4 regions of the Tardiphaga sp. 839_C3_N1_4 genome follow, and region 4 is predicted to be linked to each of the others. Evidence: predicted binding sites of a transcription regulator. Region 4 holds the regulator's gene; each other region holds the start of a gene.
The links. The regulator PhoB, encoded in region 4, activates phosphate uptake and scavenging genes when phosphate is short. The targets are predictions, from matches to a motif close to TGTCATNNANCTGTCAT.
Positions count from the first base shown of each region.

Region 1: the regulator PhoB is predicted to act here: its motif matches at 1,854-1,870, upstream of phnC (phosphonate ABC transporter ATP-binding protein).
Region 2: the regulator PhoB is predicted to act here: its motif matches at 2,326-2,342, upstream of AB8A38_RS01620 (glycerophosphodiester phosphodiesterase family protein).
Region 3: the regulator PhoB is predicted to act here: its motif matches at 4,391-4,407, upstream of AB8A38_RS18410 (alkaline phosphatase D family protein).

Region 1 is NZ_JBPWQD010000001.1:2,925,818-2,933,348, forward strand. Features, by position in the region: gene phnD (phosphonate ABC transporter substrate-binding protein) at 1-807, opposite strand, end outside; gene phnC (phosphonate ABC transporter ATP-binding protein) at 921-1,730, opposite strand; gene AB8A38_RS14075 (chloramphenicol acetyltransferase) at 1,955-2,605, shown strand; gene AB8A38_RS14080 (alpha-D-ribose 1-methylphosphonate 5-triphosphate diphosphatase) at 2,602-3,789, shown strand; gene AB8A38_RS14085 (DUF1045 domain-containing protein) at 3,816-4,574, shown strand; gene zigA (zinc metallochaperone GTPase ZigA) at 4,579-5,790, opposite strand; gene AB8A38_RS14095 (diguanylate cyclase domain-containing protein) at 5,970-7,118, opposite strand; gene AB8A38_RS14100 (sensor histidine kinase) at 7,509-7,531, shown strand, end outside.
Region 2 is NZ_JBPWQD010000001.1:265,247-272,777, forward strand. Features, by position in the region: gene AB8A38_RS01610 (hypothetical protein) at 17-286, opposite strand; gene AB8A38_RS01615 (trimeric intracellular cation channel family protein) at 409-1,041, shown strand; gene AB8A38_RS01620 (glycerophosphodiester phosphodiesterase family protein) at 1,051-2,295, opposite strand; gene AB8A38_RS01625 (GCG_CRPN prefix-to-repeats domain-containing protein) at 2,416-2,676, opposite strand; gene AB8A38_RS01630 (alpha/beta fold hydrolase) at 2,865-3,872, opposite strand; gene AB8A38_RS01635 (ArsR/SmtB family transcription factor) at 3,944-4,657, opposite strand; gene AB8A38_RS01640 (NIPSNAP family protein) at 4,728-5,036, shown strand; gene AB8A38_RS01645 (hypothetical protein) at 5,097-5,558, opposite strand; gene AB8A38_RS01650 (formyltransferase family protein) at 5,738-6,442, shown strand; gene AB8A38_RS01655 (hypothetical protein) at 6,439-6,690, opposite strand; gene AB8A38_RS01660 (RAD55 family ATPase) at 6,901-7,531, shown strand, end outside.
Region 3 is NZ_JBPWQD010000001.1:3,852,667-3,860,197, forward strand. Features, by position in the region: gene maiA (maleylacetoacetate isomerase) at 1-538, shown strand, start outside; gene typA (translational GTPase TypA) at 735-2,558, opposite strand; gene AB8A38_RS18410 (alkaline phosphatase D family protein) at 2,788-4,341, opposite strand; cobalamin riboswitch at 4,485-4,677, shown strand; gene AB8A38_RS18415 (TonB-dependent siderophore receptor) at 4,784-7,051, shown strand; gene AB8A38_RS18420 (PepSY domain-containing protein) at 7,054-7,531, shown strand, end outside.
Region 4 is NZ_JBPWQD010000001.1:3,643,691-3,651,221, forward strand. Features, by position in the region: gene argF (ornithine carbamoyltransferase) at 47-985, opposite strand; gene AB8A38_RS17485 (aspartate aminotransferase family protein) at 985-2,223, opposite strand; gene AB8A38_RS17490 (GcrA family cell cycle regulator) at 2,670-3,179, shown strand; gene phoB (phosphate regulon transcriptional regulator PhoB) at 3,375-4,079, opposite strand; gene phoU (phosphate signaling complex protein PhoU) at 4,171-4,884, opposite strand; gene pstB (phosphate ABC transporter ATP-binding protein PstB) at 4,913-5,740, opposite strand; gene pstA (phosphate ABC transporter permease PstA) at 5,737-6,582, opposite strand; gene pstC (phosphate ABC transporter permease subunit PstC) at 6,584-7,531, opposite strand, start outside.

The sequences.
Region 1 (7,531 bases), 720 kb from region 4:
CTTGGTCGGCGCGTCGGTGAAGGCCTTGGCGATAGCAACCTTCAGCTCTTCCGGCAGGTCCGAGCTATAGGCATAGGGACCGTTGATGATCGGGGCCGACTTGTGGATGATGCGGAAGTCTTCCTTCTTCATCGCCGAGCCGTCGGCATTCTTCAGCATGCCCTTGGTCAGCATCTGCTGCAGCGTCGAGTCGTTGTCGTTGGTCCACTGGTTGGCGGCGACATCGACGGTGCCCTGCGACAGCGCGAGCATCGCGTTTTCATGGCTGCCGGTGAACACGACTTTGCTGAAATAGGTGTCGGCGTCCGAGATGCCCATCTTGTCCAGTTCGAAGCGCGGTACGTTGTTGCCCGAGGTCGAGTTCGGATCGACGAGACCGAGGTTCTTGCCCTTCAGATTGTCGACCGACTTGTAGGGGCTCGACGCCTTGACGAAGAACACCGAGTAATAGCCGGTCGAGCCATCGATGTTGATGTCGTTGGCAAACGCATCGGTCTTGACGCCGGTGAGACGGGCGCGTGCGAACGAGGCCGAACCGTAGCTCGCGATATGGATATTGCCCGAGCGCTGACCTTCGATGACGGCTGCGTAGTCATTGGCAATGCGCAGGTTGACTTTCACGCCGAGTTCTTTCGACAGATAGGTGACGAACGGCGCCCAACGCTCGGTGACGCCCGAGGCGTTCTCGGCGGGAACGACGGCGAAGGTCAATTCCGGATACTTGGCTTTGTAGTCTTGGGCCGAAGCCGAGGTGGTGGCGAAAGCCAGCGCTGCGGCGCTGAGCAGAATGGAGCGACGGTTGATCATGACAATCCCTGTTTTGATCTGAGGTGAAACGTTTCTTCTTGGCAGAAAGCGCGTCTATCGCGGCGATGCCATCGTTACGATGACGTCACCACGATAATTTCAACGCACTGCAATCACGCGACGGCAGCAACACCGTATTCGGGAACTCGGGTGGGCGTCGGCACACGCGCCGATCCCATCACCTCGTCAGCTTCGAGATCGTAGAGTTCGCGGGCGATATGTTCGGTGAGCGCAGCCGGCTCACCGTCGAACACGACACGGCCGGCGGACATGCCGATCAAACGGTCGCAATAGGTGCGCGCCAGATCGAGCGAATGCAGGTTGCACATCACGGTGATGCCGAAGTGCTTGTTGATCCGCAGCAGCGCATCCATGACGATGCGGGTGTTGCGCGGATCCAGCGACGCGATCGGCTCGTCCGCGAGGATAATGTCGGGCTGCTGCACCAGCGCCCGGGCAATCGCGACGCGCTGCTGCTGGCCACCGGAAAGCTGGTCGGCGCGTTGCGAGGCGTATTGCGCCATGTCGAACTGTTCCAGCGCCGACATGGCCAGCGCGCGGTCGTCCTCGGGCCACATCTGCGTGAGCGAGCGCCACTGCGGCATCTCCGCCAAGCGCCCCATCAGCACATTGGTCAGTACATCGAGACGGCCGACGAGATTGAATTGCTGGAAGATCATCGCCGAGCGCGCGCGCCACTTGCGCAGATCGCGGCCCTTGAGTGCCGTGACGTCGACGCCATCGAACATGATGCGCCCATCGGTCGGCTCGGCCAGACGATTGATCATGCGCAGCATGGTTGACTTGCCGGCACCTGAACGACCGATCACGCCAACGAATGCACCGGGCTTGATCTCGAACGATGCGTTATCGACGGCAGCCTTGGCGCCGAAACGGCACGTCAGCTTATCCACCACCAGCATGAGGCACTCCAATGACAATAGACATCGCCACCGGTAACGCCCGCGTTTAACAATGATGTGACATGTGCCCTGCGCATACGGGTTATCGTCATTGCGGGAAAAACAAGCCCGAATTCATGCTGACGTCACGACACCGTCACGAAACCGACCGAAGAGGTGCCCGCGCGCCAGCGCACACTCTGATATATCACCCACCGATTCCTCTTCCGTCGCACGAGCGTCACATGGCTGGAAAACAACTCTCGCTCACGCCTGCGGTCGATCCCACCGCGAAACTCGTCGACACCAAGCTCGGCGCCTATACCGAAGTCGGCGCGCGCACGATCCTCAACGAAGTGACGATGGGCGACTATTCATATGTCGTGAATGACGGCCAAATCACCTACACGACGATCGGAAAGTTCTGCTCGATCGCGGCGATGATCCGGATCAATCCCGGCAATCACCCGATGCACCGGGCGACGCAGGCGCACTTCACCTATCGCGCCAGCGCCTATTTCCCCGGTGAAAGCGACGACGCCGACTTCTTTGCCTGGCGACGCGAACATCACTGCACTATCGGCCATGATGTCTGGCTCGGCCATGGCGCCATTGTGCTGCCCGGCCGCAGTATCGGCACAGGTTCTGTGATCGCCGCCGGTGCCATCGTGACCAAGGACGTCGCCCCCTATACGATCGTTGCTGGCAATCCGGCGCGACCGGTGCGGCGGCGGTTCTCGGAGGCAGTGGAAGACGGGCTGATGGAGCTCGCCTGGTGGGACTGGGAGCACGAGATGCTACGACAGGCACTGCCGGATTTCCGCAAGCTTCCGGTCGAGGATTTCTTAAGCAAGTATAAGGGCGTCAAGGCGCCCAGGCAGATGGCAGTGACATGACGGATATCTTCATCGACGGCGGACGCACTTTGCTCGGCCAGGACATCGCCGAGACCTCGCTGCAGATTGGGGGTGGCGTGATTGCGGACATCGGATCGGATGCGCCCCATGGCGCGCTCGGCCTCGATGCGTCCGATCTGCTGGTGCTGCCGGGAATCGTCGACCTGCATGGCGATGCCTTCGAGCGGCAGTTGATGCCGCGCCCCGGCGTCGACTTTCCGGTCGATGTCGCCTTGATCGACAGCGACCGCCAGGCCATCGCCAATGGCATCACCACAGTGTTTCACGGCACCACATGGTCCTGGGAGCCCGGCCTGCGCGGCGCGAAGAACGCCCGCAAGCTGCTGAATGCCATCGAGACGCTGCGGCCGCAGCTCGCATCGGATACGCGGTTCCACCTGCGGCAGGAGACGTTCAATCTCGACGCCGAAGATGAGATCGTAGGCTGGCTGCAGGCCGGTCGCATCAATCTCCTCGCCTTCAACGATCATATGGACATCGCCGGAATCTCAAAGCCGGCGAAGCGCGCGCGGATGGTGGAACGTACCGGGCTGAGCAGCGATGCCTTCGACCAGTTGGTCGATCGCGTGCTGTCGCGCACCGATGAGGTGCCGGCCTCGATTGTCCGCCTCGCCAAGGCGGCGAATGCTGCCGGCGTGCCGACGCTCTCTCATGACGACGCGACCCCTGCCATGCGCGACGACTTCCGCCAACTCGGCGTCAACATCGCCGAATTCCCGATCAATGAAGAGACCGCGAAGGCCGCCGCTGCGGCCGGCGACTTCATCGTATTCGGCGCACCCAACGTCGTGCGGGGCGGCAGCCACACCGGCTGGACCAAGGCGTCCGACATGATCGCCAAGGGCCTCTGCTCGATTCTCGCCTCGGACTATTATTATCCCGCACAGCTGCTGGCCGCGTTCCGGCTGCTCCATGACGGCATTCTGTCGCTGCCGCGGGCTTGGGCACTGATCTCGTCCGCACCAGCGAAAGCTGCCGGTCTCACCGACCGTGGCGAGATCATCGAAGGACGCCGCGCTGATTTGCTGCTCGTCGATGACAGCATCGCAATGCGTCCGCGCATCGTCGCCGTGATCGCGCAGGGCAAGCTCGTGCATCTGACCGATGCCACAAGGCTTCAGCCGGCGCGTGCCATGCACCGCAAGGCTATTGCCGCAGCGTAACGCGGCGGCTCCTCTCTCACTTGAGCATGATCGTTCCCGAAAACCGGCATCCACTTTTCGGGATCATGCTCTATGGTGCGGCCATGAATGAATTCCCGCGCTACGCGCTCTATTACGCCCCCGACGCCGACAGTGCCCTCGCCCGCTTCGGCGCCGAGACCCTCGGTTACGATCCTTTCACCGGCAATGACGTGCTGGTGCCCGGCGATCTCATGATGCAGGCGCCGGACTGGCCGGCGCTGATCAAGGACCCACGCAAATACGGCTTTCACGCCACACTGAAGGCACCGTTCTCGCTGGCGCCGGAAGCCACCGAAGCCGACCTGATCGCGGCCTTCCATGACTTCGCCCGGATGCCCCGTGCCATCCCGAAAATCTCGCCGGTGGTTCGTATCATCAGCGGCTTCACGGCTGTCGTGCCGGATGCGCCCTCCCCTGAGCTCGCCGCATTGGCGCAGACCTGTGTCGAAGGATTCGAGGTGTTCCGCGCACCAATGACGCCGGGGGATCGCGCGCGGCGCAAACCGGAGAACCTGACGCCGCGACAGGTCGAGCAGCTGGATCGTTTCGGCTATCCCTATGTGCGCGACGATTTCCGGTTTCACATGACGCTGACCGGACGGCTTGCTCCCGAGCGCAGCGCAGCGGTGCTGGCGATATTGCAGCAGCGGTTCGCGACACTTGATCTCACCTCACTGCGAATCGACCGCATCGGCCTGTTCCGCCAGACATCTGCGACGTCGCGCTTCCAGGTGCTGCGTCACGCGCCGCTGACGGCGACCTGACGCGTCACGAGGATGCCATCTCGTCCGCCCGTTTCCAGGCGGGAAACGGATCGGCGAGCCCGGCCCAGCCGGAGATATCCATGCCGGGCTTGCCGGGCACGAGGCAGGCATCGAGCCGGCGACGGATGTCGCTCTCATCCATGTCGGAGCCGATGAAGACGATCTCCTGACGTCGGTCGCCATAGATCTCGTTCCAGTTCTTCTTCAGCGACTGCCGCCAATACGGATCGTCCGGCCAGCGATCAACGGGGACATTGGCCCACCAGAATCCCATGCCTTCCGTGCGCACGATGGCGCCCGCCTGGCTGAGCTCCCCGACCCATTGTGGCCGCGTTGCCAGCCAGAAATGCCCCTTGCTGCGGATCACGCCGGCCCAGCTTTCGCGCAGGAAGGCCTGAAACTTCACGGGCTCGAATGGTCGCCGCGCGCGATAAACGAAATTCGTCACGCCGTATTCTTCGGTCTCCGGCACGTGATCGGCAAAGCCATAGAGCTCCTTGTGCCAAAGCGGATGCTGCTGCGCCTTTTCAAAATCAAATCGTCCGGTATCGAGCACACGGTCGAACGGCACATTGGCAAAGTTTGCCTCGATGATATCGGCGTCGGGATTGAGCGCGCAGATGATCTTGCGCGCGCTGTTGCATTGCTCGGGCGTGGCGTCATTGACCTTGTTGAGCACGACGACATCGGCGAATTCGATCTGCTCTACCAGCAGGTCCACGAGCGTACGCTTGTCACCGTCGAGCGCCTCGCCGCGGTCTTGCAGGAAGTCGGTCGAGGAGTAATCCTTCAACAGGTTCACCGCATCGACCACCGTCACCATGGTGTCGAGCTGTGCCACGTCGGACAGGCTGTCGCCGTTCTCGTCGCGGAAATCGAAGGTCGCGGCCACCGGCAGCGGCTCTGCAATTCCGGTGGATTCGATCAGCAGGTAATCGAACCGCTGGCTCTCGGCGAGCGCACGAACCTCCTTCAGCAGATCGTCGCGGAGCGTGCAGCAGATGCAACCATTGGTCATTTCGACCAGCTTCTCATCCGTCCGCGACAGGTTGGCACCGCCATCGCGAACCAGGGCCGCATCGATGTTCACCTCGCTCATGTCGTTCACGATCACCGCCACCTTCAGGCCGTGACGGTTGTTCAGCACATGGTTCAGCAAAGTTGTCTTTCCAGCCCCGAGGAAGCCGGACAAGACTGTGACGGGGAGTTTTTGCATCGAGATCGAACAGTCTTTTAAGGGTACGGGACATTGGGCTCTTCATATTTGTAATGTTATAACATTACAATCCTCATGCCTGTCAACCCGCGCACACCGATCCCGTCGATGCGCTGTCAGCTTTTCTGATTCTGCTGGAAATCATCTGGCGCGGTCAGCTCACGCTCATTGCGTGGACGCTAGCCAGCTCGCGCGATTGTCTCGGCATCCACCGGCTTGGCGAAGGTCACACGGTTTCGACCGCTGGCTTTCGAGACGTAAAGCGCCCGGTCCGCGGCAGGCGTGAGACCGCAGGGGTCGTCGCCCTCGCGGCCAATAGCAATGCCGACGCTGGCGCCAACCCTCAGTTCCAGGTCATCGATGACGAACGGCTCCGAGAGCGTCCGAATGATGCGGCGGCCCAGCAACATCGCCTCCTCGCGATTGCCGACGACGGATTGCACCACGACGAATTCATCACCGCCCATGCGCACCGCGAAGTCGCCGTCGCGCAAAATTCCGCTGAGCCGGCTCGCAACTGCCTGCAGCAGCGCGTCGCCTACAGGATGGCCATGCACGTCGTTGACCTCCTTGAACCGATCGAGGTCGACGCTGTGAACGGCAATGAGACAGCCCACCGCCCTGGCGCGCGCCGCTATGATCGCGAGGCGTTCCTGAAAGCCAAGCCGATTGGCTAGGCCCGTCAGCGCATCGTGCCGCGCGAGGGTCGAGAATTCGTGCTTGAGCGAGATCTGCTCGATATTCTGCCGATAGATGAAACGCACGGTCTCGAAGCTGCCGAGCAGGAACGCGATCAGGATCACGGCATAGAAAGCCAGATTGCTGTCGACGCGGGCCAGCGCTGAGAATGCCGTCGGCAAGGCAACCAGCATCAAGGCCGGCAGCGCGATCCCGGGGCGAACGGAAATCCGGCAGACGATGCCGGCCGCATAGCCGAAGACCAGCGCCGTTGCGAGGAGTTGATGCGCAGGATTCTTCGCCCAGAAAGTCGCCGCGCCAAGCAAGCCAATCAATCCTGCAAAGACGTAGCTGCTCCACGCGTAAAGCCGCTCCCATCGCTCGGCCGCGGCGATGGTGAAGCTGCGTTGACCTTTGCTGCGATGATAGACGCCCTCTGTCGCCACGCGGAAGATCGTGACGATCACTCCGGCTGCACTCAACCCGTAGAACCATGGATTTGCAGAACTAATGGCGACGTGACACGAGACGATGGCCAGTGTGAAGCCGGCGATCGAGAGCGGCACACGCGTCTGGAAGAGCATGTCGATGAGTTCGATCCGGACATGGTCCGGAACGCCTACGAAAATTGATCTCCAGAATCTGACCACGTCGCCTCTCCCCGAAGCACCCGATACCGCCAAAGTCTGAAATTTTCATCGGCGAACTCGCTCAAAATCTAACTGAGTTAATCGGCGGTTACCAAACGTACCGCTTGCCTCGTCGCATCCCCCGAACCTGTGAGCCAGACGGCTGACCCAGCAATGCGCGAGCTGGCCATTTGCCCACTGACGACGCCAACCATCCCTTGTATCCCTTGGCGCCTGCACTCCCAGCGTACTGCTGCCATCAGCAGTCCTGAGCTGTTTCAAACGTCCCAAATTCTGGTAGATGAAGCCGTCCCGGCAATCAGCCGAACGACATTCCCCCAAATATCCACCCGCCCCGCCGCCAGATCTCCGGCGCCGATCAAGTGCAGACGACCGGGCAAAGTTGGCCTCATGAACGACCTGTTGATCAAATT
Region 2 (7,531 bases), 3.4 Mb from region 4:
CCGTTTGCGCTGACGCTCAGTCTCTCCAGGGCGTCAGCGGTTTGGTCTGGCCGGGTTCAATGCCGCTCAGGTGGCGACGCACGTTGTCATAGCTGCGATCGCCGGGGGCAAAGGTCTGCGAGCCGTCAGCCGGCTTGCCGTCCACCGTGCGGGTGAAATGCAGCACCAGGCTGTCATCGGCATTCATGGTGGCGCTGCCATAATAAGGCATCGACAGCCGCGCGTCCTCCGCCATGGCCGCGCCAGCCATGAGTAGAATGGGGAGGGTGAGAAACAGACGGGTCATGACACCTCCTGCTGTGAGGTTGTGATGGAGGCTCAGGAAGATGGCGGGGATTTGTCCGCCGCCGGTCACCGCATGCACGGATTTGTGTTACAGGTCGCCGTCATCCGCTACCGACGAGTCCCATGCCCCATACCGAAGCCCTGCTGTTTCCGCTCGCCATGATCGCGCTCATTGCCGAGGCGGTGACGGCTGCGCTGGCGGCCGGGCGGCGCAAGATGGACTGGCTTGGCGTCGCCATGCTCGGCTGCATCACTGCGCTCGGTGGTGGTTCGGTGCGTGACATGCTGCTCGGGCACTATCCGCTGTGGTGGGTGAAGAGCCCGTATCTGCTGCTGCTGACCGGTGGTGCGGCGCTGGTGACCATCGGGCTCGCACGGGTGGTGCATCGCTTTCACGCGCTGTTTCTGGTGCTCGATGCCATCGGTCTCGTGGTCTTCACCATCATGGGCTGCAACATCGCACTCGCCATGGATCAGCCGCTGCTGATCGTGGTTGTGGCCGGGATGATCACAGGCTGCGTCGGCGGCGTGCTCCGCGACGTGCTGTGCAACGACGTGCCGCTGCTGTTTCGCGCCGAACTTTATGCCAGCGTGTCGATCGTCACGGGGCTTCTGTATATCGGCGGCATCAAATACGGATTCAGTCCCGATCTGGTGACGCTGGTTGCCGCCGTGACCGGACTGGTGTTCCGCCTGCTGGCAATCCGGCTGAAGCTGGAAATGCCGAAATTCATCTATGACAGCGACGCCAAATAGCGTGCTGCGTCAGCGCAGCCCCATGCAGCTCGCATAGAACGTCGTCGTCGCCGGCCAGTCGGAAAACACCCCGCGCACGCCGACATCCTTCGCCAGTACATCGAGTACGGTGAGCGTATCGCCGTCGCGGTCGATGGCGGGTTTGACCGAACGATGGAAGAAGCTGCCGCCGTTGGCCAGTGGCCCGTCGCGCTCCAGCGACCATGTGATCAGATCGAGCCCGGCATCGCGCGCTGCTTTGGCGTAGGGGGATGGTGCAATCTTGTTGGCGCCGTCGAGCGTCAGCAGCATATAGATCGGCGGCGCGAGAATCCTGACGCCGGCGGCCTTGAGTTCGGCCATCGACGGTTTCCACGTCTCTGCGCGCATGTGATCGAAACCCTGTGTTTCGTAGCGGCCGTCGAGATAGACCGCCTGCGCGCCGAAGTCCGGAGCGGTGCGGATCCAGAACTTGATGTCGTTGAGATCGAAGCTCTGGGCAAATACGTCGCCAGGCGGAATGCCAGCGGCGCGATATTCGTCGAGCATCTGGGTCGCGTATTTCTCCTGACTGTAATCGCCGTCGAACGGCATCGGCACTTCCGGCGCCTTCAGCTCGGGCGTGAATTTGGCGCCGAGGCTCCTGATCAGCGCGATACTCTCGGCATGGGTCATCAACGTGCCCGAGCTCGCATAAAGGTCGGTGCGCCAGCGCGGCGTGCCATTCTGATAATCCGCAACGGTGGTCGCTGACGTGTTGGCGGCATCCATTTTCGCCGTCAACGTCCTGAACTCTGCCAGCGTGATGTCGCTGGTACAGCATTTCGCCGACGCCTTCCTGCCGGTGGCGGGATCGGCAGGGCTGAAAGGTTGCGTGCATTTGTTCGCCAGCGCCGGCACCGAAAGAATGTTCGTTGTCGTGTGCAGGTCGCATTGCGAATGACGGCAGACCAACTGGCGGTCCTTCGTAAAGGTCACGTCGCATTCGATTACGCCCGCACCCATGCGTGCGGCGGCCAGATAGGACTCGCGGCTGTGCTCGGGGAATTGCAGCGGCGCGCCGCGATGGGCGATGGAAAAATCGCTCTTGCGAAACGGCCCGGTGCAGGTGCTGAGCTTTGCCTTCAGCGGGCCGTCTTTCATCTTGTCGACGAGATAGAACGGCCGCGGGCCGAGCTGCGGCTCGGGCAGGGGAATGGTCTCGGCGCGGCTGGTCGTCAGCGATGAGAGGCTGAGGAGCCCGGCCAGAATGAGACGACGCAAGGCGCGCGACATGACGATCTCCAGAATAGCGAAGCGCTATTCTGTCATCTTCGTGTGACGGCCGTAACCGCCGCGTGGGCAACAAAAAACCCCGCCAGTGGCGGGGTCTTCGTCGTCAGGATTGTGCAGCGATCACCAGCGGCGGATACAGCGGCCGTAGGGATTGCGGAAGAAGCCGGGTGGGCAGTAACCCGGGCCGCGCGGCGGCGGACCACGAAACATCGGGCGGCAACCGCCATAGGGACCGCGGGCATAGCCGGGGCCGCAACCCTGAGCCACCTGGATCACGCCTGCTGTGTCTGCAGCGCTCAGCGGAGCCAGAGGCATTGCGCTGGCGGCACCGATGCCCCCGACGCTAACGGCAAACAAGGCTGCCGCAAAGATCGTCTTCATTCGTGTTCTCCCTCGATGGTGCCGCGATGCGGCGCAGAGAATAATGATGGCATCGCATCACCCGCTGCAGAACTCTTACGGGGCAAGAAAATTGCTAGGGATCAACGCTGCACAGCACGATTAAGCCGATTCGATCTGAATACAGCATGAATGTTTCGGGATGTCTGCGTAGCAGGGCGCGGCAGTTGCTACTTCGCCGCGAGAAATGCGAGCATCAATTCGTTGAATTTCGCCGGTGCATCGAGAAACACGATATGGCCTGCGTTGGGCAACACCTCGGCCTTCGCGTTCGGCATCTTCGCCGCCAGCGCCTTTGCCAGATCGGCGTTCTGGCCCATCTTCGAGCGTAGCGCCTCCGGCGCATTCGGCTTGCCCGGTGCGTTGTGATCGTCGGCGCCCATGATGAACAGGGTCGGCAGCGCCATCAGCGGGATTTCGTGGACCACGGGCTCGCGATAAATGAGCTGCGCCGAGCTGACGAAGGCGCGCAGCCAGCGCGGATATTCCGGTGACCCCTTGATGTTGAAACGCGCGTCGATAAAGGGCGTTACCTGATCGGGTTGCATCTTCAGCGAATAGTTCACCTCGAGCTGTTTGCGGTAGCCCTCCGCCGTCAGCTTGTCTTCGTTCTCCAGAATCTTCTCGGTCGGCGTCGGCGGCACATAGAGGCGATAGTCCTCAAGTCCGATCGGCGCCGCGAGCAGCAGGTGATCGATGCGATCGGGATAAGCGCGGGCAACGCGCACGCTCAACATGCCGCCGAGGGAATGCGCGACGATGTCGAAATTTGCAATCCCGAGGTGATCCATCAGCGCGACGGTGTTGCGGGCGAGGTTGTCGAAATGCAGATCGCCTGATGGCTTCGACGATTTGCCGAAGCCGATCTGATCGGGGACCACGACGCGGTAACCGGCCTCGTTCAACGTGCCGATTACCGGCGCCCAGTAGCTCGACGGGAAATTGCGGCCATGCAGCAGCACCACAGTCCGACCATTGGGCTTGGCCGATGGCACGTCCATATAGGCCATGCGCACCTGCTCGCCGTCATTGACCAGCGGCAGCATGTTGACGGGGTAGGGATAGGGAAAGCCTTCGAGGCCAATGCCGTAAGGCTCGCGTGCCGCAGGAGGCTCGGCCGCTTGCGATGAGGTGAACGGCAGGGTTGCAATCAGTGCAGCGAGCAGCAGGCGGGTCATCGAGGAGCTCCGGGGGAAGGAAGGACCGGCGCGGTTTCAGGCTGCATTGCGGCAAAGGTAAGCCGGCGTCTTCACGTTTTCCGGATAGCGTCGCCGGTCGTGCCGAACAATGCCTCGAAGCGCTTCTCGCCGCTGCGGGTGAAATGCACCACGCGGCTGCCGGGTGAGGGATCTCTGGCCGCCCATTTCATGGCAGTAAATGAGATCATGATGGCGGCGCCAAGTGTCCCGGCCAGATGGTGGCGCCGCTCGCTCCAGTCGAGGCAGGCCTTGCAGACCGGCCGGCGCGGATGAGCCAGCGTTGCCGGATCTATCCTCAATTCTTCAGCAACGAACCGGCTGCCCTGGGTCGTGAGTTCGATGACCTGCTCGGTCTGCCGGATCAGTCTCTGTGCCCGCATACTGTCGAGCATCTGCACGCCGAGATCGCCGGCGAGGTGATCGTAGCAAATCCGTGCGCGGCGCAATGCCGGTTCTTTCGGCCCGGTGCGGAGACGGAGATGGCCCGCGCGGGCTGCCAGACCGGCCAGGCCTTCCAGCACGCCGGCGACATCGGGGCCGGTGAGGCGATAATAGCGATGGCGCCCTTGTTTTTCCGGCTCGATCAAGCCACCTGCTTCGAGCTTGGAGAGGTGTGAACTCGCGGTTGGCGCCGTAATCCCGGCTTCCTGGGCGAGTTCACTCGCGGTCAGCGCACGGCCTGTCATCAGCGCCGTCAGCATATTGGCGCGTGCAGGATCGCCAACAAGTGCAGCGACCACGGCGATGTCGGGGCCTGCTTTCATACTTCGACGCTAATCAAAGTATTGCGGTCGAGCAAGCGGCTATATCCAGGCATCTGCAGAGGGAGCCGTCATGACGATCACTGTCTTCATTCGCTATCAGATCGATCCATTCAAACGCGAATTGTTTGAAGCCTACGCCAAGCGCTGGCTGACGATTATTCCCAAATGCGGTGGTGATCTGCAGGGCTATTGGATGCCCCATGAAGGAACGAACAACGTCGCATTCGGCCTGATCTCGTTTCCAAGTCTCGCGGCCTATGAAGCCTATCGCGCCAGACTGCGGAGCAATGCGGAAGGCGTTGCGAATTTCGCGTCGGCCGAGGAGCACCAGTTCATCCTCGCAGAGGAACGCACGTTCCTGCGTCAGGTGAGCGCATAATCCATGTGCAACAAAGCCGCGGGCATCGATGCCCGCAGCCTTGTCTGCCCGGTCGCGCCGTTACTTCGGCGCGCCGCCCTTCGAGCTGTCGATCTCGGTGCCGGTCGGAGCCGATTGCGGAGCCTGCGGTCGCGCAGGTGCCGCACCGGTGGTGACGCCGGACTGCTTGTTGGTGGGCGTCACGTCACGTACGCCGGGTGCCACTGGCGGCTTCGAATAGGAGTCCGCGATGTTGTTGGTTGGCGCCGGCGCCTTTGGCGTGCTGTCCTGCGTCGCTGGCGCGGACTGGGACGCGGTCTTCGTCGCGTCGCCCGGAGTCGTGGATGTATTGTTCAAGCCGTAGAATACGGCGCCGAGCAAGACAACAACGCCAAGTGCATAAATAGCCATGCGGCTACCGCTCGCTGGCCCTTCCGCGAGTTCAGGATCGGCCTGCAGCTCATTGTCGAGCCGCGCAGGATTGCGGATGTCATCAGCGGGATTTGGACGATACGGATCATTGGGATGGGGAATGTTCGCCATGTCGTGTCCTCCTGTGCAGAGGGACAACCGTCAGATGAGGTGCATGTTCCCGCGATTGCGCCATTCCAGAGCCAGGTCCTATGTGGCAATGCAGCGTGATCGGGCCTGCTCATCAGATGTTAAGGCCTGGCTGCGACGCTGAGGCGATTATTGATTCGCAGAAGCGCGTGGCAGCCCGAATGTTCGATACGATTATCCTCCTGACGGGTCCTGCTGAGCACTCGGTCTTTACAACTTTGCTCCGTGGTCACAATCCGGCCCTTACGGTCCTTCCTGTTTTCACAGCTGAAGATCTGGCGGCGATCGAGCTCGACTGGCTGGGCCGGGCGCGGATGATTTCGTTCACCACTGGTGTGATAGTCCCCGGCGCGGTGCTCGATCAGCTTGGCTTTGGCGCCTACAATTTCCATCCCGGCCCGCCGCAATATCCCGGCTGGGCCCCGGCGCATTTTGCGCTCTACGATCACGCGACCGACTTCGGCTGCACGGTCCATCGCATGATTGCACGTGTCGATGCCGGACCGATCGTGGATGTCGAGGCGTTCCCAATTCCGGCTGATATCAGTGTCGCGGGTCTGGAAGAGATTGCCTATACGAAGCTGGTGCAGACTTTCTGGCGGATGGCACGCGTCCTGGCCACACAGCCGGACCCGCTGATCGAGCGGGCGCTGCGCTGGGGCAACACGCGTCACACGCGTAGGGCCTATGAGCAGATCTGCGATATCCCGGTAAGCATCGAGAAAGATGAACTGCAGCATCGGGTCAAAGTCTTCGGCACCGACCATTTCGGCATCGTGCCGACCATCGGTCTGCACGGCTTACAGTTTCGGGTCGTCGTGCCCGACACTGAAAGTGCTATTGCGGATGAAGCTGTCAAAGCCTAGTGGTTTGCCGCGAAGCTTTGGTGCTGCGCGGGCGGGGTCGCTGACGTGTGCGTCTTGGACACCTTGCCGTTGAATTCATAGAGCAGGAAACTCAGCACCACGAGTAGTCCCACGCCGATGATGGCCTTGGTCGGCTTGTGATCATGCTCTTCGCCACAATCCGGATGATAAGAACCGTCATTCGTCGACACCATATCGCTGCCGGCGAGTTCAGGCTGCGACGTCCAGGTATTCAGCTTCTGATTCATTTCCGTCCTCCATGCCTGATGTTGTCAGGGTGACCGGACAGCAATGGCCCGTAAAGGCCGATGTTCCGTTTCGGGGGCGCTATTAGCGGGATGCTGCCTTGCTGAGAGGCAGTGTTTCGAAATATTTCTGAAAAAGCTTTGGAACCCATCGCTCCCCGACGCGTTTCAACATCTCACCGGCATAGGTGACACGTTAGGGGCAGTTTCGGAATGAGTGGCGATAACGGCCGGTTTACAACCGGCGTACCGGGTCTCGATGCGATCCTGGGCGGGGGCGTTTTCGACGGCGGCATCTACATCATTCAGGGCGCCCCGGGCGCCGGAAAGACGATTCTGGGCAACCAGATCTGCTTCGCGCAGGCCGCGCAGGGGCGTAACGCGCTTTACATCACGCTGCTTGCAGAGAGCCACGCCCGCATGATCGGGCATATGCGGCGGATGACCTTCTTCGATGAAGCGGCAATTCCCGACCGCATGTCCTATGTCGGCGCCTTCAAGACGCTGGAAGACGACGGGCTGCGCGGGCTGCTCGATGTGGTTCGCCGCGAGGTGCGTACCCGGAATGCCAGCATTCTGGTGCTCGATGGCCTCATCACCGTCCATGAGAAGGCGCGTTCCGAGCTTGAGCTGAAGAAGTTCATCCACGAATTGCAGACCCAGGCGGCGTTCAGTAACTGCACCATGTTCCTGCTGACCAGCGCCTTCGACGCCGATGCGCATCCGCCTGAGCATACGATGGTGGACGGTCTCATCGAGCTGCAGTCGGCACTGCATGGCCGGCGCGCCGAGCGGTCACTTCAGGTCCACAAGCTGCGTGGCAGCTGGTTCATGGGCGGCAAGC
Region 3 (7,531 bases), 210 kb from region 4:
GCAGCGCGGCGACGAGTTCCTCAAGATCAATCCGCTCGGTGCGATTCCGGCCCTGATCGAGCCCGGCCACCTGCCGCTGACGCAATCACTGGCGATCCTGGAATTCCTCGACGAGATCCATCCGACCCCGCCGCTGCTGCCGAGCGATCCACACGGCCGCGCACGGGTGCGTTCGATCGCCGCGATGCTGGCCGCCGACACCCATCCGCTCATTACGCCGCGTGTGCGCAAATATCTCGCCATTACCGCCGGCTTTGACGATGCCGCAGTTCGCGCTTGGCTGGTGCACTGGTTCACCACGGGCCTCGCCGCCGTGGAAAAGCGCCTCGCCAGCGAGCCCGTCACCGGCCGCTTCTGTCATGGCGACGAGGTGACCATCGCCGATATCTGCCTGCTCAGCATCACCGCAACCATGAAGGTGCTGAAGATCGAAATTGCGGGCATCCCGACCATCGACCGCATCGTCGCCGCCTGCGAGGCGATGGAGGCGTTTGCGAAGGCCGATCCGTTGAAGCAGGTCGGGGCGCCGAAGGTCTAACCATAGAGCTTGTCATTCCGGGGCGGGCGCTCAGCGCAGCTGAGGGCACGAGCCCGGAATCCCGAAGTGTTCAACCATGTCGGGATTCCGGGTTCGCCCGCGCAAAGATGCGCGTGCGCCCCGGAATGACAGTGCCAAACAAAAAATGCCCGGCTCTCGCCGGGCATTTCGTAACTCGCCAAAGAAAGCTCGTCGCTTACGCGATCACTTCCTTGGTCTTTTCGGCGCGCTTGCGGTCGTTGGCATCGAGATGCTTCTTGCGCAGGCGGATCGACTTCGGGGTGATCTCGACCAGCTCGTCGCTCTCGATATAGGCGAGCGCCTTTTCGAGGGTCATGCGGATCGGCGGCGTCAAACGCACCGCTTCGTCCTTCGACGTGGTGCGGATGTTGGAGAGCTGCTTGCCCTTGAGAACGTTGAGTTCGAGATCGTTCTCGCGGGTGTGCTCGCCGATGATCATGCCCTTATAGACCTTCCAGCCCGGCTCGATCATCATCGGGCCGCGATCTTCCAGCTTGAACATGGCGTAGGCCACCGCTTCGCCCTGGTCGTTGGAGATCAACACGCCGTTGCGGCGGCCGGCGATCTCGCCCTTATAGGGCAGGTAGTCGTGGAACAGGCGGTTCATGATCGCGGTACCCTTGGTATCGGTCATGAGTTCGCCCTGATAGCCGATCAGGCCGCGGGTCGGCGCGTAGAAAACCAGACGCAGGCGGTTGCCGCCCGACGGACGCATCTCGATCATCTCGGCCTTGCGTTCGCTCATCTTCTGAACGACCACGCCGGAGAATTCCTCATCGACGTCGATGACGACTTCTTCGACTGGCTCCAGCGTGTTGCCGTTCTCGTCCTTGGTGAGAACCACGCGCGGACGCGACACCGAAAGCTCGAAGCCTTCGCGGCGCATGTTCTCGATCAGGATCGCGAGCTGCAATTCGCCGCGGCCCGATACTTCCATCGCGTCGCGATCGGCAGATTCGACGACCTTGAGCGCGACATTGCCTTCGGCTTCGCGCAGCAGGCGGTCGCGGATCAGGCGGCTGGTGACCTTGTCGCCTTCGGTGCCGGCGAGCGGCGAGTTGTTGACGATGAAGGACATCGACACGGTCGGCGGATCGATCGGCTGCGCCTGGATCGGAATTTCAACCGACGGATCGCAGAAGGTGTCGGCGACAGTGCCCTTGGGCAGGCCGGCGATGGCGACAATGTCACCGGCTTCGGCGAGCTCAACCGGCTGACGCTCAAGACCACGGAACGCCAGAATCTTGGTGATACGGCCGGTTTCAACGACCTTACCGTCACGCGACAGCACCTTGACACTCTGGTTCGGCTTGACCGAGCCCGCCGAAATGCGGCCGGTGATGATACGGCCGAGATAGGGGTTGGCTTCGAGGATGGTGCCGAGCATGCGGAACGCACCTTCTTCAACCACCGGCGGCGCGACATGCTTGATGACGAGATCGAACAGCGGCTTCATGCCGACATCGTGCGACGCGTCCGGGCTGTCGGCCATCCAGCCGTTGCGGCCCGATCCGTACAGAATCGGGAAGTCGAGCTGGTCGTCGGTGGCGTCAAGCGCTGCAAACAGGTCGAACACTTCGTTGACGACTTCGGTGATGCGGGCGTCCTGACGGTCGACCTTGTTGATGGCGACGATCGGCTTGAGGCCGAGCTTCAACGCCTTTCCGACCACGAACTTGGTCTGCGGCATCGGGCCTTCAGCAGCGTCGACAAGCACGATCACGCCATCGACCATCGACAGGATGCGTTCAACTTCGCCGCCGAAGTCGGCATGGCCCGGGGTGTCGACGATGTTGATCTGGACCTCATCCCACAGCACCGAGGTGCACTTGGCGAGAATGGTGATGCCGCGCTCTTTTTCGATGTCGTTCGAATCCATCGCGCGTTCCTGGACGCGCTGATTGTCGCGGTAGGTGCCCGACTGTTGCAGCAGCTTGTCGACGAGAGTCGTTTTGCCGTGGTCAACGTGGGCGATGATAGCAATGTTGCGAAGGTTCATAGGTCTTCTTCTGGTTACGGTCTGGGTGCCCTTGAGCGGGTTCAACAAGACATGCTCGACAAAAGGCCTCAGCCTTGCGCTCGAGCGCGTTCGATAACTGCCTCGTCTGAAAACGCGCTGGGGCAATCCCTCCAAAAGCAAACCCGGCCAGAAGGGGCCGGGTACTCGGACGCGTTGCGGCGCAATATAGGGGAAAATCACCGAAAAACAATGCGAATCTGCCAAATGGTTAGCCCAATTTCGGGTCCAGAACCGTGGCCCAAAGGGCCATATCGGCCCGATCTCGCAAGGTAACGGTCATTTGGCCGCTTTGGCCGTCGATTTTGACGTGGCCGAAGAACTGCATGCCTGCCGACGGGGGCAAATTCTGCTTATCGGGCCCCGGCGCCTTCACGAAACGGACCTCAGGACCGAAGGTATTGTCGAGCGCCGCCGGCCCGAAAGTTCCGGCGTGAAACGGGCCCGAAACGAACTCCCAGAACGGCTCGAAATCCTGAAACTGCGCCTTGTCGGGATTGTAATAATGCGCCGCCGTGTAATGCACGTCGGCGGTCAGCCAGACCGTGTTGCGGATACCGGCCGATTTGATGAAGCGCAGGATATCGGCAATTTCCAGCTCGCGGCCCCGCACTGGCCCGTCGCTCTGCGCGATGGCCTCAGACCCGGTTTTGTCGGCGGCATTGTCATAGACGACGAGGCCGATCGGCATATCGGAGGCAATGACCTTCCAGGTCGCCTTCGACGCCATCAAGGCGCGCTTCAGCCAGGCCATCTGCTCCGGGCCAATGAAATACGCATCCGGACCATAGCTCTCCTGCAGGTTCGGGCCGTTGGGCCCGCGATAGCTCCGCTCGTCCAGCATGAAGACGTCGAGATGCGGGCCGTAATTCAGCGTGCGATAGACCCGGCCGGGTTCGGCCGGATTGATAGAGATCGGATACATCTCGTGAAAGGCACGCGCGCCCCGCGCCGCGAGCATTGTGATGTCGCGCTCCTTGTAAGACGACGGCAACTGCTTCGAGAGCGACCAGTTGTTGGTAACCTCGTGATCGTCCCACTGGCCGAAGATCGGCACCTGCGCATTGAATGCGCGGACATTGTCGTCGAGTAGATTGTATTTGTGCGCGGCGCGGAATTCATCGAGCGTTTCGGCGACCTTCGCCTTCTCCGGCACCGTGATGGTGTTCTTCCAGATCGTGCCGTCAGGCAGTTTCGTTTCAGCCAGGATCGGACCATCGGCGTAGATCGTATCGCCGGAATGGATCAGGAAATCTGGGTTGTGCTTGCGCATGGTGGCGAAGGTGACCATGCCGCCATCCTCGGCATTGATGCCCCAGCCCTGCCCGGCGACATCGCCGCCCCAGACAAAGGATACATCGCGGCGATCGGCCGGCGCGGTGCGAAAGCGGCCGATCACAGGTTCGCTGACGATTTCGGGATGCGACAGATCGCGGAATTTGACGCGGTAGAAGATGTCCTGTCCCGCGGGCAGATTATCGAGCAACAGCTTCGCCGTGAAATCGCTCTCGAGCAGCGCCGTGATAACCGGCAACATGCGCACATTGCTGAAGGATTCGGTCGTGGCGACTTCCACCATCATCTGCGCCGGGCGATCGGCGCGCGACCAGATCATGCCGCTGCTCGTCCCGACATCGCCGGACTGCACGCCATGCGACACGACCGGACGATCCTGCGCGCGGCTGAGGTAAGGCATCGCCAGGAAGCTTGCGCCTGTTACGGCTGAGTGCGCGAGGAAGCGGCGACGGGATAAACGTAGTGCCATGGCGAACTCCTGATCCTGGCTCTGGCACCAGTGGCTCTAGGCAGATCGCTTGACGCTGCGATGACAGGTGATGCGCAATATCAACACCCGCCAAAGCAAGCTGCGAATGACTGGCAGCTTGATTGACACATTTGGAAATTTCACCTTAACGTGAATGCGACGGTTCCCCTTCGGGGATCAAAAGGGAATGCGGTGAGGGGGATCCCCCGATTCCGCGGCTGCCCCCGCAACTGTAAGCGGCGAGCCTGCGCCAAGAGCCACTGGGTATTCACCTGGGAAGGCGGCGACAGGCACTGACCCGCGAGCCAGGAGACCTGCCGCCAGTCGTGGTCACACGCGAGCACATTGGGCGGGGTGTCCTGGTGGAAGTCACACTGCCTGTTTGAAAGCGGCGGGGCGACTTGGTTTGCGGTGACGTGCCACGTAACCGCGAGTCCTGTTCATGACCTCCGTTTCTCCAGTCGCATTGAAGCGACATACGCCCTTTCTTTATTCTATTGCTCTCTCCTGCTTGTTGTGTCCGAGTGAAAGCTGGGCACAAGCTGCACAGCCCAGCCAGACGCTCGATCCTGTTGTAGTTCAGCCGTCAGCGACGCCTCAGCGGGCACGCCGCGCCACGAACGGCACTGCATCGCGCGCTGCGCGCTCGCGGCAGCAGCGCAATGTCGCCGCCAATACCGGCGCGCCGGTTGCCACGCCGACAGGCCCTGTCTTCGCAGCGCCGACGCTCAACCTCACCGGCACGACATCCACGGGCAGCCGCCTCGGCCTCACGCGCCTGCAGACGCCGGCCAGCGTCGAAGTGATCTCCGCCGAGACTATGGCCGAACGCGGCCAGCAGAACGTGGTCGATGCCGTCACGCAGAATGCTACCGGCTTTACGGCCATCGGCGAACCCGGCAATGGCGGCATCGCTTTCAGCACCCGCGGCTTCGCCGGAAGTGGCTCCGTCACTTCGCTTTATGACGGCACGCGCCTCTATGTCGGCTCCGGCACGGTGAACTTCCCCTTCGACACCTGGACCGCCGAGAAGATCGAAGTACTGCGCGGCCCGGCCTCCGTCATGTATGGCGAAGGCGCTATCGGCGGCGCCATCAACGTGATTTCGAAATTGCCGCTCTGGGTGCCACGCAACCAGGCTGAAATCTCGCTCGACAGCAACATGACGCGCCGCATCGCCCTCGATAGCGGCGGTCCGGTCAGCAAGGACGTTGCCTATCGCATCGCCGTCACCGGCAACGCGTCCGATGGCTGGGTCGATCGCGACAACACCTCGAACATCGCGCTGCACGCCGCGGTGCAGATCAAGCAGACCGAGGACATCACCTGGACGCTCTCCACCGACTATGGCGACCGCCATCCGTCAAAATATTTCGGCACGCCGCTGATCAATGGCCAGCTCAATGAGGCGATCCGCTTCAAGAACTACAATGTCAGCGACAGCAACATTCGCTATCAGGACAGCTGGAGCCAGGTAAAGACCGAGTGGCAGGTCAGTGACGGCATCACCCTGCGCAACACGCTCTATTACATGTATGCGAAGCGCCACTGGAAGGAGGTCGAGATCTACGGCTTCAACTCCGGCACCGGCCTGATCGATCGCAGCGACTATTTCGAAATCTTCCACCAGCAGCAGCAGATCGGCGACCGCATGGACGCCACCTTCCAGGGCCATCTGTTCGGCATGGTCAACACCTTCGTGGCAGGCTTCGACGTCAACCGCATCGACTTCAAGCACACTAACAATTCGCCCTATGGCGGTACGTCGTCGGTCAATCCATATAATTTCGATCCCGGCCTGTTCAGTAGCCCCGATCCGACGATTCCCGGCTTCAAGAGCGTCGCCAATCAGTACGCGTTCTTCGCGGAAAACCGACTGGCCGTCACCGAACAATTGTCGCTGATCGCGGGCGTCCGCCAGGACCAACCGACCGTCGAACGAACCGACTACCGCAATCCCGCCAACAGCTACACACGGGACTATTCGGCGACATCCTGGCGTGTCGGTGCGGTCTATACCCCCATCCAGAATCTCGCGTTCTACGGCCAGTATTCCACGGCGGCGGATACGGTCGGCGGACTGATCTCGGCGAGCAACGCCAATGCGAAGTTTGAGCTGGCGACCGGCAAGCAGGCCGAGATCGGCGTCAAGCAATCGTTCTGGGGCGGCCGCGGCGAGTGGACGCTGGCCGCCTATCAGATCGAGAAAAACAATCTGCTGGCGCGCGACCCGAACAATCTCGACTTGGTGGTGCAAGTCGGCCGGCAGTCGTCGCGCGGTGTCGAGGCGTCGATCGGCCTCGTGCTCGATCACGGCTGGCGCATCGATGCCAATACCGCTTTCCTGCGCGCGAAGTATGACGACTTCCTGCAGCCCAGTGGCGTGAACTTTGCGGGCAATGTTCCCGTCAGCGTGCCACAGAACGTCTCCAACATCTGGGCAACATGGGGTTTTGCGCCGAACTGGTCGGCTAATGCCGGTGTGCAGATCGTCGGCAAGACATTCGCCGACAGTGCCAATACGCTGGAAATGCCGAGCTACACACTGGTCAATGCGGGCCTGCAGTGGAAGCCGGACGTCAACACCGCGGTGTCACTGCGCGTCTACAACCTGTTCGACAAGATCTATGCGACGTCGAGCTACAGCGACAATCAGTGGATCCTCGGTATGCCGCGCACCGCCCAGCTCGCCGTCAACGTGAAGTTCTGAGCTTGTCGCGCAAGCTGACACGAACACTCCGGCGGTGGCTGTATATCGGCCACCGCTGGATCGGCATCGTCACCTGCCTCTTCTTCGCGATGTGGTTCATCTCCGGCGTGGTGATGATGTATGTCGCGTTTCCCGGCCTCTCCGATAAAGAGCGGCTGGCGGCATTGCCCGATATCGTCTGGGAGAAAGTGGCGCTCTCTCCCGACGAGGCGATGAAGGCTGCCGGTGCCACGCGCTATCCGCGCGAATTGCGATTGAACATGGTTGCCGACGAGCCGGTGTATCGGTTGACTGGCTGGGACGGCAAACGGCAAACCATCTCCGCCGTCGATGGCCGTACCATCACCGAGATCAACGAACTGCAGGCACTTGCAGTCGCGCGGCATCATCCCGCCAGCAAGTTGCCTCAGCTCGAAGAGACCGTCGATCGCGATCAATGGAGTGTTACCGCACGCTACGATCCGCTGCGACCATTGTATC
Region 4 (7,531 bases):
CCACGGCGCGCAGCTTCGCTGCGCTGGGGGAGAGGGGAAGAAAAGATCACGCCACCGCGTTGAGGCACCAGGCCAGAATGCCCTTCTGCGCATGCAGACGGTTTTCGGCCTCGTCGAACACCACCGACTGCGGACCGTCGATCACCTCGTCGGTGACCTCATCGCCGCGATGGGCGGGCAAGCAATGCATGAACAGCGCATCGGGCTTGGCCAGCGACATCAGGCGCGCATTGACCTGATAGGGCTTGAGCAGGTTGTGGCGGGTTTCGCCGTCCTTGTCGCCCATCGACACCCAGGTGTCGGTGACGACGCAATCGACGCCCTTCACCATCGCATCGGGATCGTCGCTGAAGGTGATCGGCGCGTTTGCCGCCTTGACCCAGTCCTTGAACGGCTTCTTCGGCGACAGCTGCGGCGGCGTCGCGATATTGAGCTTGAACTGGAAGCGCTCGGCCGCATGGGCCCAGGACATCAGCACATTGTTGTCATCGCCGGTCCAGGCCACGGTGCGTCCCTTGATCGGACCGCGGTGCTCCTCATAGGTCATGACATCCGCCATCACCTGGCAGGGATGCGAGAACCGCGTCAGGCCGTTGATGACCGGCACGGTCGCATTTTCCGCGAGCTCCATCAGCGAGTCATGATTGAGGATGCGGATCATAATGATGTCGACGAAGCGCGACAGCACGCGTGCGGTGTCGGCAATGGTCTCGCCGCGGCCGAGCTGCATTTCGGCGCCGGTGAGCATCACGACTTCGCCGCCGAGCTGGCGCATGCCGACCTCGAACGACACACGGGTGCGCGTCGAGGGCTTTTCGAAGATCATCGCCAGCGTCTTGTTCTTGAGCGGACGATCGGGCTCGGCATTGGTGCCATCCCGCCCCTTCAGCTTCGCCTTCATGGCAGCCGCCGCATTCATGATATTGCGCAACTCGCTGGCCGGCACGGCCGTGAGATCGAGAAAGTGCCGCGGTGACGTGCTCATCACGCGGCTCCCTGCGTCTTTGCAGATGCTTTGGCGGATGAGCCGAGGGCCACGCAAGCCTGTTCCAGCCGTTGCACGGCCTGCTCGATCTCGGACTCGCTGACGATCAGCGGCGGCAGGAAGCGCACGACATTATCGCCGGCGCCAACCGTCAACAGCTTGGCGTCACGCAGTGCTGCAACGAGATCACCGGCCGGCACGACCGCCTTGAGGCCGATGAGAAGACCTTCGCCGCGCACTTCGCTGAGCACATCTGGATGGCCATCGACCACACCCGCGAGTTTCTGTTTCAGCAGCAGCGACATCTTCTTCACATGGTCGAAGAAACCGGGCTTCAGCATGATATCGAGCACAGAATTCGCGGCAGCGACCGCCAGCGGATTGCCACCGAAGGTCGAACCATGGGAGCCGGGCGCCATGCCTTCGGCCGCTTCCGCCGTGACGAGGCACGCACCGATCGGGAAGCCGCCGCCGAGCGCCTTGGCCAGCGACATCACATCAGGCGTCACGCCGATGCGCTGATAGGCGAACAGTTCGCCGGTGCGGCCCATGCCGGTCTGCACTTCGTCGAAGATCAGCAGAATGCCGTTCTTGTCGCAGAGTTCGCGCAATGCGCCGAAGAACGCGTTGCTCGGCGCACGCACGCCACCTTCACCCTGCAGCGGCTCGATGAGAATGCCGGCGGTGTTCGGACCGATCGCCTTCTTCACGGCTTCGATATCGCCGAGCGGCAACTGGTCGAAGCCGTCGAGCGGCGTGCCGTAGCCTTCGAGATATTTGGCAGCGCCGGTCGCGGCGAGCGTGCCGAGGGTCCGGCCATGGAACGCGCCTTCAAAGGTGATAATGCGCGTGCGCTCGGGATGGCCTTTGGAGAAATGATAGTGCCGGGTCACCTTGATCGCGCATTCCATCGCTTCCGCACCCGAATTGGCGAAGAACACGAAGTCGGCAAAGCTCTGTTCGCACAGCCGGGCCGCGAGGCGCTCGCCGTCCGGGCTCTTGAACAGGTTCGACATGTGCCAGAGCTTGGTGGCCTGCTCCTGCAATGCGGCGACCATATGTGGGTGCGCATGGCCAAGTGCGTTCACGGCGACGCCGCTGGTGAAATCGAGATAGCGCTCGCCATCGGTTCCAATCAGCCACGCGCCTTCACCGCGCTCGAAAGCGACATCCGCACGCGCGAAAACAGGCAGCAAGTGAGCCTGAGAGAGGGGCGAAGACGTTGCGTTGCTGGTCATAACCGATCCGATCGAAAAGACTGCGGCCGCGTCGATGACAACTGTGCGAAATCGAACAACGGACCCTAGAAACGAAACGTGCCGCCCTTCTCGGGCGGCACGTGGGCATTATTCTATGTGTGCTGTGAAGACTGTCAACCGCGCACTGCGGCTTTCGAGTCACACGGAGTCGCAGAAAAAGCCGATTTTGCAGCTTTACTTGCAGAAGCATGTGGACGCGGCATGCCCGACTCTTGCGCGCGAGTCACGGCATATTGTAGCTTTTGCCTCGTCGGATACGACATCTCGTGCGGCGGTAGATCCTTTTGACACATCCAGTGCGGCGTAACAGCCGGACGCGAAATTCGCGCCCGGTGAGCGCTAAAGGATTCTGACCGCAGGGATTTTTGAAGTCTCAACTCGCAGCGCTGCCCGGTCAGGCCGGCGCTCACGAAGGGAAAACGGCGATGACGGTAATGACATGGACCGACGATCGCGTCGAACAGTTGAAGAAACTCTGGGAAGGCGGCCTTTCCGCCAGCCAGATCGCTGCGGAACTCGGTAACGTGACCCGCAACGCCGTGATCGGCAAGGTTCACCGCCTTGGCCTGTCCGGTCGTGCCAAGAGCCCCTCCTCGGCAGCTCCGCGGCAGCGCAAGGCGCGCCCGGCGCAGCAGATGGTACGCGTCGCCCGCCCGATGGCGCGCGGCAATACCGCGCTGGCCCATAATTACGAGATCGAGGCCGAGCCCGACCCGATCGCCTATGACAACATCGTGCCGATCAGCCAACGCCTGTCGCTGGTCGAACTCAACGAAGCCACCTGCCATTGGCCGATCGGCGATCCGTCGAGCGCGGACTTCTATTTCTGCGGCGGCAAGGCCCTGGCCGGCGCCCCCTATTGCGCGCATCACTCGCGTATCGCCTATCAGCCGGCCAGCGACCGCCGCCGCGCGGTCCCAAAGCCGACGCGCTGAGCTGGAAAGCATCTAAACCAAATGAAAATGCCCGGTGATGAGCCGGGCATTTTTCGTTTTGGGGGAATTGTGAGCGGAGACCTCTCCGCCGTCATGCCCGGCGAATGCCGGGTATCCACGTCTTGGCCGAACACAAAGACGTGGATGGCCGGGACAAGCCCGGCCATGACGAGAATAACTGTCGATAGCGGAGTATTACTCCGCCGCCTTGTCGAAGCGATCGTCCAGCGCATAGCCGGCGCCGCGCACGGTGCGGATTGGATCGGGCTCACCGGCGGGATTGAGCAGCTTGCGCAGGCGGCCGATATGCACGTCGACGGTGCGCTCGTCGATATAGATGTCGCGGCCCCAGACGCTGTCGAGCAACTGCTCACGGCTGAACACCCGGCCCGGATGTTCCAGGAAGAACTCCAGCAGGCGATATTCGGTCGGACCGAGATCGATCGGGCGGCTGGACCGCACGACGCGGCGCTTGTCACGGTCGAGTTCGATGTCGCCAAACGCCAAGACGGTGGCGAGACGCTCGGGAGCTGCACGACGGAGCAGGCCCTTCACGCGGGCCAGGAGCTCCGGCACGGAGAACGGCTTGACGATGTAATCGTCGGCACCGGTGGCGAGACCGCGAACGCGCTCGCTCTCTTCGCCCCGCGCCGTCAGCATGATGATCGGCAATGCCTTGGTTTCAGGCCGTGCGCGCAGACGGCGGCACAGTTCGATGCCGGACAGGCCCGGCAGCATCCAGTCGAGCACCACGAGATCCGGCACCCGCTCCTTCAAACGGGTATCGGCATCGTCGCCGCGCGCGACGGTTTCAACATCATAGCCTTCGGCGTCGAGGTTGTAGCGAAGAAGCGTCGTGAGGGCTTCCTCGTCCTCCACCACCAGAATGCGTGCATTCACAGCCATATGGTCAATATCCTCAGTGACGTCCGAAAAGCCTTTAGGTCATGATCCTTGCGGAAGACTGGCTTCCGCTTTTCCGGATCACGCTTCAGACCGTCGGCGTATTCGCGAATGTGGTCATGTCGCCCTTCGGGCGCTTGTCGAGGATCTGCTGACCCTCGATCATGTAGAACACGGTTTCCGCAATGTTGGTGGCGTGGTCACCAATCCGCTCGATGTTCTTGGCGCAGAACATCAGGTGGATACAGAACGAGATGTTACGCGGGTCTTCCATCATATAGGTCAGGAGTTCGCGGAACAGCGAGGTGCAGATCGCGTCGATTTCCTCGTCGCCCTTCCACACCGTCATCGCAGCGGGCAGATCGTGTGCGGCATAGGCGTCGAGCACGGCCTTGACCTGGGTGGTCACGAGGTCGGTCATGTGTTCGAGGCCGCGGATGAGCTTCAGCGGATGGAAGTCGCTGTCGAGTGCATTGACGCGCTTGCCGATATTCTTGGAGAGATCGCCGATGCGTTCCAGATCGGTGGCGACGCGCAGCGCGCCGACGATCTCGCGCAAATCGACAGCCATCGGCTGGCGCTTGGCGATGGTCAGCACGGCGCGCTCTTCGATCGTGCGCTGCAACTGGTCGATCTCGGCGTCGGTGGCGACGACGCGCGCACCGAGCGCGACGTCCCGGCGGATCAGCGCGTCGACGGATTCGACGATCTGCCGTTCCGCGAGGCCACCCATCTCGGCGACGAGACGGGTCAGCTCCTGCAGATCGTCGTCGAAAGCCTTGGTGGTATGTTCAAAAGCCATCTCAAATTCCTCCCGCGAGTATGTCGCGTCAGCCGAAGCGGCCGGTGATGTAATCCTGGGTGCGGCGATCGGTCGGCGACGTGAAGATCTTGTTGGTCTGATCGAATTCGATCAACTCGCCGAGATACATGAAGGCCGTGCTGTCGGAGACGCGGGCGGCTTGCTGCATGTTATGGGTCACGATCGCGATCGTGTACTGATCCTTCAACTCGTCGATCAGCTCCTCGATCTTCGCGGTCGAGATCGGGTCCAGCGCCGAGCACGGCTCGTCGAACAGGATCACTTCCGGCCGCACCGCGATGGTGCGCGCGATGCACAGACGCTGCTGCTGACCACCCGACAGGCTGAGGCCCGACGCGTTGAGCTTGTCCTTGACTTCGTTCCAGAGTGCACCGCCGCGCAGCGCCCTCTCGACGCGCACGTCCATCTCCGACTTGGAGATCTTCTCGTAGAGGCGGATACCGAAGGCGATGTTTTCATAGATCGTCATCGGGAACGGGGTCGGCTTCTGGAACACCATGCCGACGCGGGCGCGCAGCAGGTTGAGATCCAGCTTTGGATCCAGAATGTTCTGGTTGTCGAGCATGAGCTGACCTTCGGCGCGCTGGCCGGGATACAGGTCATACATGCGGTTGAAGATACGCAGCAGCGTGGACTTGCCGCAGCCCGACGGGCCGATGAACGCAGTCACCCGGTTCGCCATCAGCGTCAGGTTGATCTTCTTCAGGGCGTGGTGTTCGCCATAGTAGAAGTTCAGGTCGCGCACGGTGACCTTGGGACGGGTCTCGCCCTGCAGGGCCGACGGCGGCGGCATCGAGACGGAAGGAACGCCAGACGACACAGAAAGCTCACTCATTTTGCTGTCCTCTCGGCGCCGAGAATGCGCGCGCCAATGTTAAGGGCAAGTACGGTCAAGGTGATGATCAGGGCACCGCTCCAGGCGAGCTGCTTCCAGTACTCGTAGGGGCTCTGCACGAAGTTGTTGATGGTCACCGGCAGGTTGGCCATCGTCTTGGTGAGATCGAGGCTGAAGAACTGGTTGCTCAGCGCGGTGAACAGCAGCGGCGCCGTTTCACCGGCAACACGTGCGGTCGCCAGCAGCACGCCGGTGATGAGACCGGCGCGGGCTGCACGATAGGCGATCCGCTTGATGACCAGGGAGCGCGGCAGGCCGAGCGCCGAGGCCGCTTCGCGCAGCGGGTTCGGCACGAGACCAAGCATGTCTTCAGTGGTGCGAACCACGACGGGGATCACGATCACGGCGAGCGCAAGCGAACCGGCGAGAGCCGAGAAGCCGCCCATCGGAACCACCACCGCACCATAAACGAACAGGCCGATGATGATGGACGGGGCCGACAGCAACACGTCGTTGATGAAGCGGATCACCGAGGTAAGTTTGTCGTGCTTGCCGTATTCCGCGAGATAGGTGCCGGCAAACAGGCCGAGCGGCGCGCCGATGCCGACGCCGATGACGGTCATGATGATCGAACCGACGATGGCATTGAGCAGGCCGCCTTCCATGGAGCCGGGCGGCGGCGTGTTCTGGGTGAAGATCTGCAGGCTGATGCCGGCGATACCGTTGTAGAACAGCGTGAACAGGATCAGCGCGAGCCAGGTGACGCCAAAGAGAGCGGCACCCATGCAGAGCCCACGGATGATCATGTCGTTGCGACGGCGTGAAGCGTAAATCGGGTTCATATTAGTTGCCCGCCTTCTTTTCCAGACGCAGCAGCATCAGACGCGCTGCCGAGAGCACGAAGAATGTCAGCACGAACAGCAGGAGACCGAGCAGGATCAGACCCGATTGATGCAGACCGTCGCTCTCCGCGAACTCGCTGGCGATCGCTGCCGAGATCGTGGTGCCCGGGCCGAAGATCGAGCCCGTGATACGGAACGAGTTGCCGATGATGAAGGTCACCGCCATCGTTTCGCCGAGCGCACGGCCGAGCGCCAGCATGACGCCACCGATCACACCAACACGGGTATAGGGGATGACGACGTTGCGGACGACTTCCCAGGTGGTGCAGCCGACGCCGTAAGCGGCTTCCTTGAGCACCGGCGGCACCGTCTTGAACACGTCAACCGAGATCGAGGTGATGAAGGGCAGCACCATGATGGCGAGGATCAGCGACGCGTTGAACAGCGAGAGATAGGACGGCGGGCCGGCGAAGATCACGCCAAGGACCGGGACGCCTTCGAAGGCGCTGATCATGAACGGCTGCACGTGGTTGGCGAGGAACGGGCCGAGCACGAAGAAGCCCCACATGCCGTAGATGATCGAGGGAATACCGGCGAGAAGCTCGACCGCCATGCCGATCGGGCGGCGCAGCCAGTTCGGGCACAGTTCGGTGAGGAAGATCGCGATGCCGATGCCGACCGGGATGGCGATCGCCATCGCGATCACCGAGGTGATCAGCGTGCCGTAGATCGGACCGAGTGCACCGAGGACCGGCGGATCAGCCGACGGGGCCCAGCGCTGCGTCGTCAGGAACGAGAAGCCGAATTCTCGAAGCGCCGGCCACGCACCAACGATGAGCGACAGAATGATGCCGCCGAGGATAAACAGAACGGACAGAGCCGAAATGCGGGTGATCCAGTAGAACGCCTGGTCCCCGGTCTTGAAGGCATTCAAAGCCTTCGCACGATC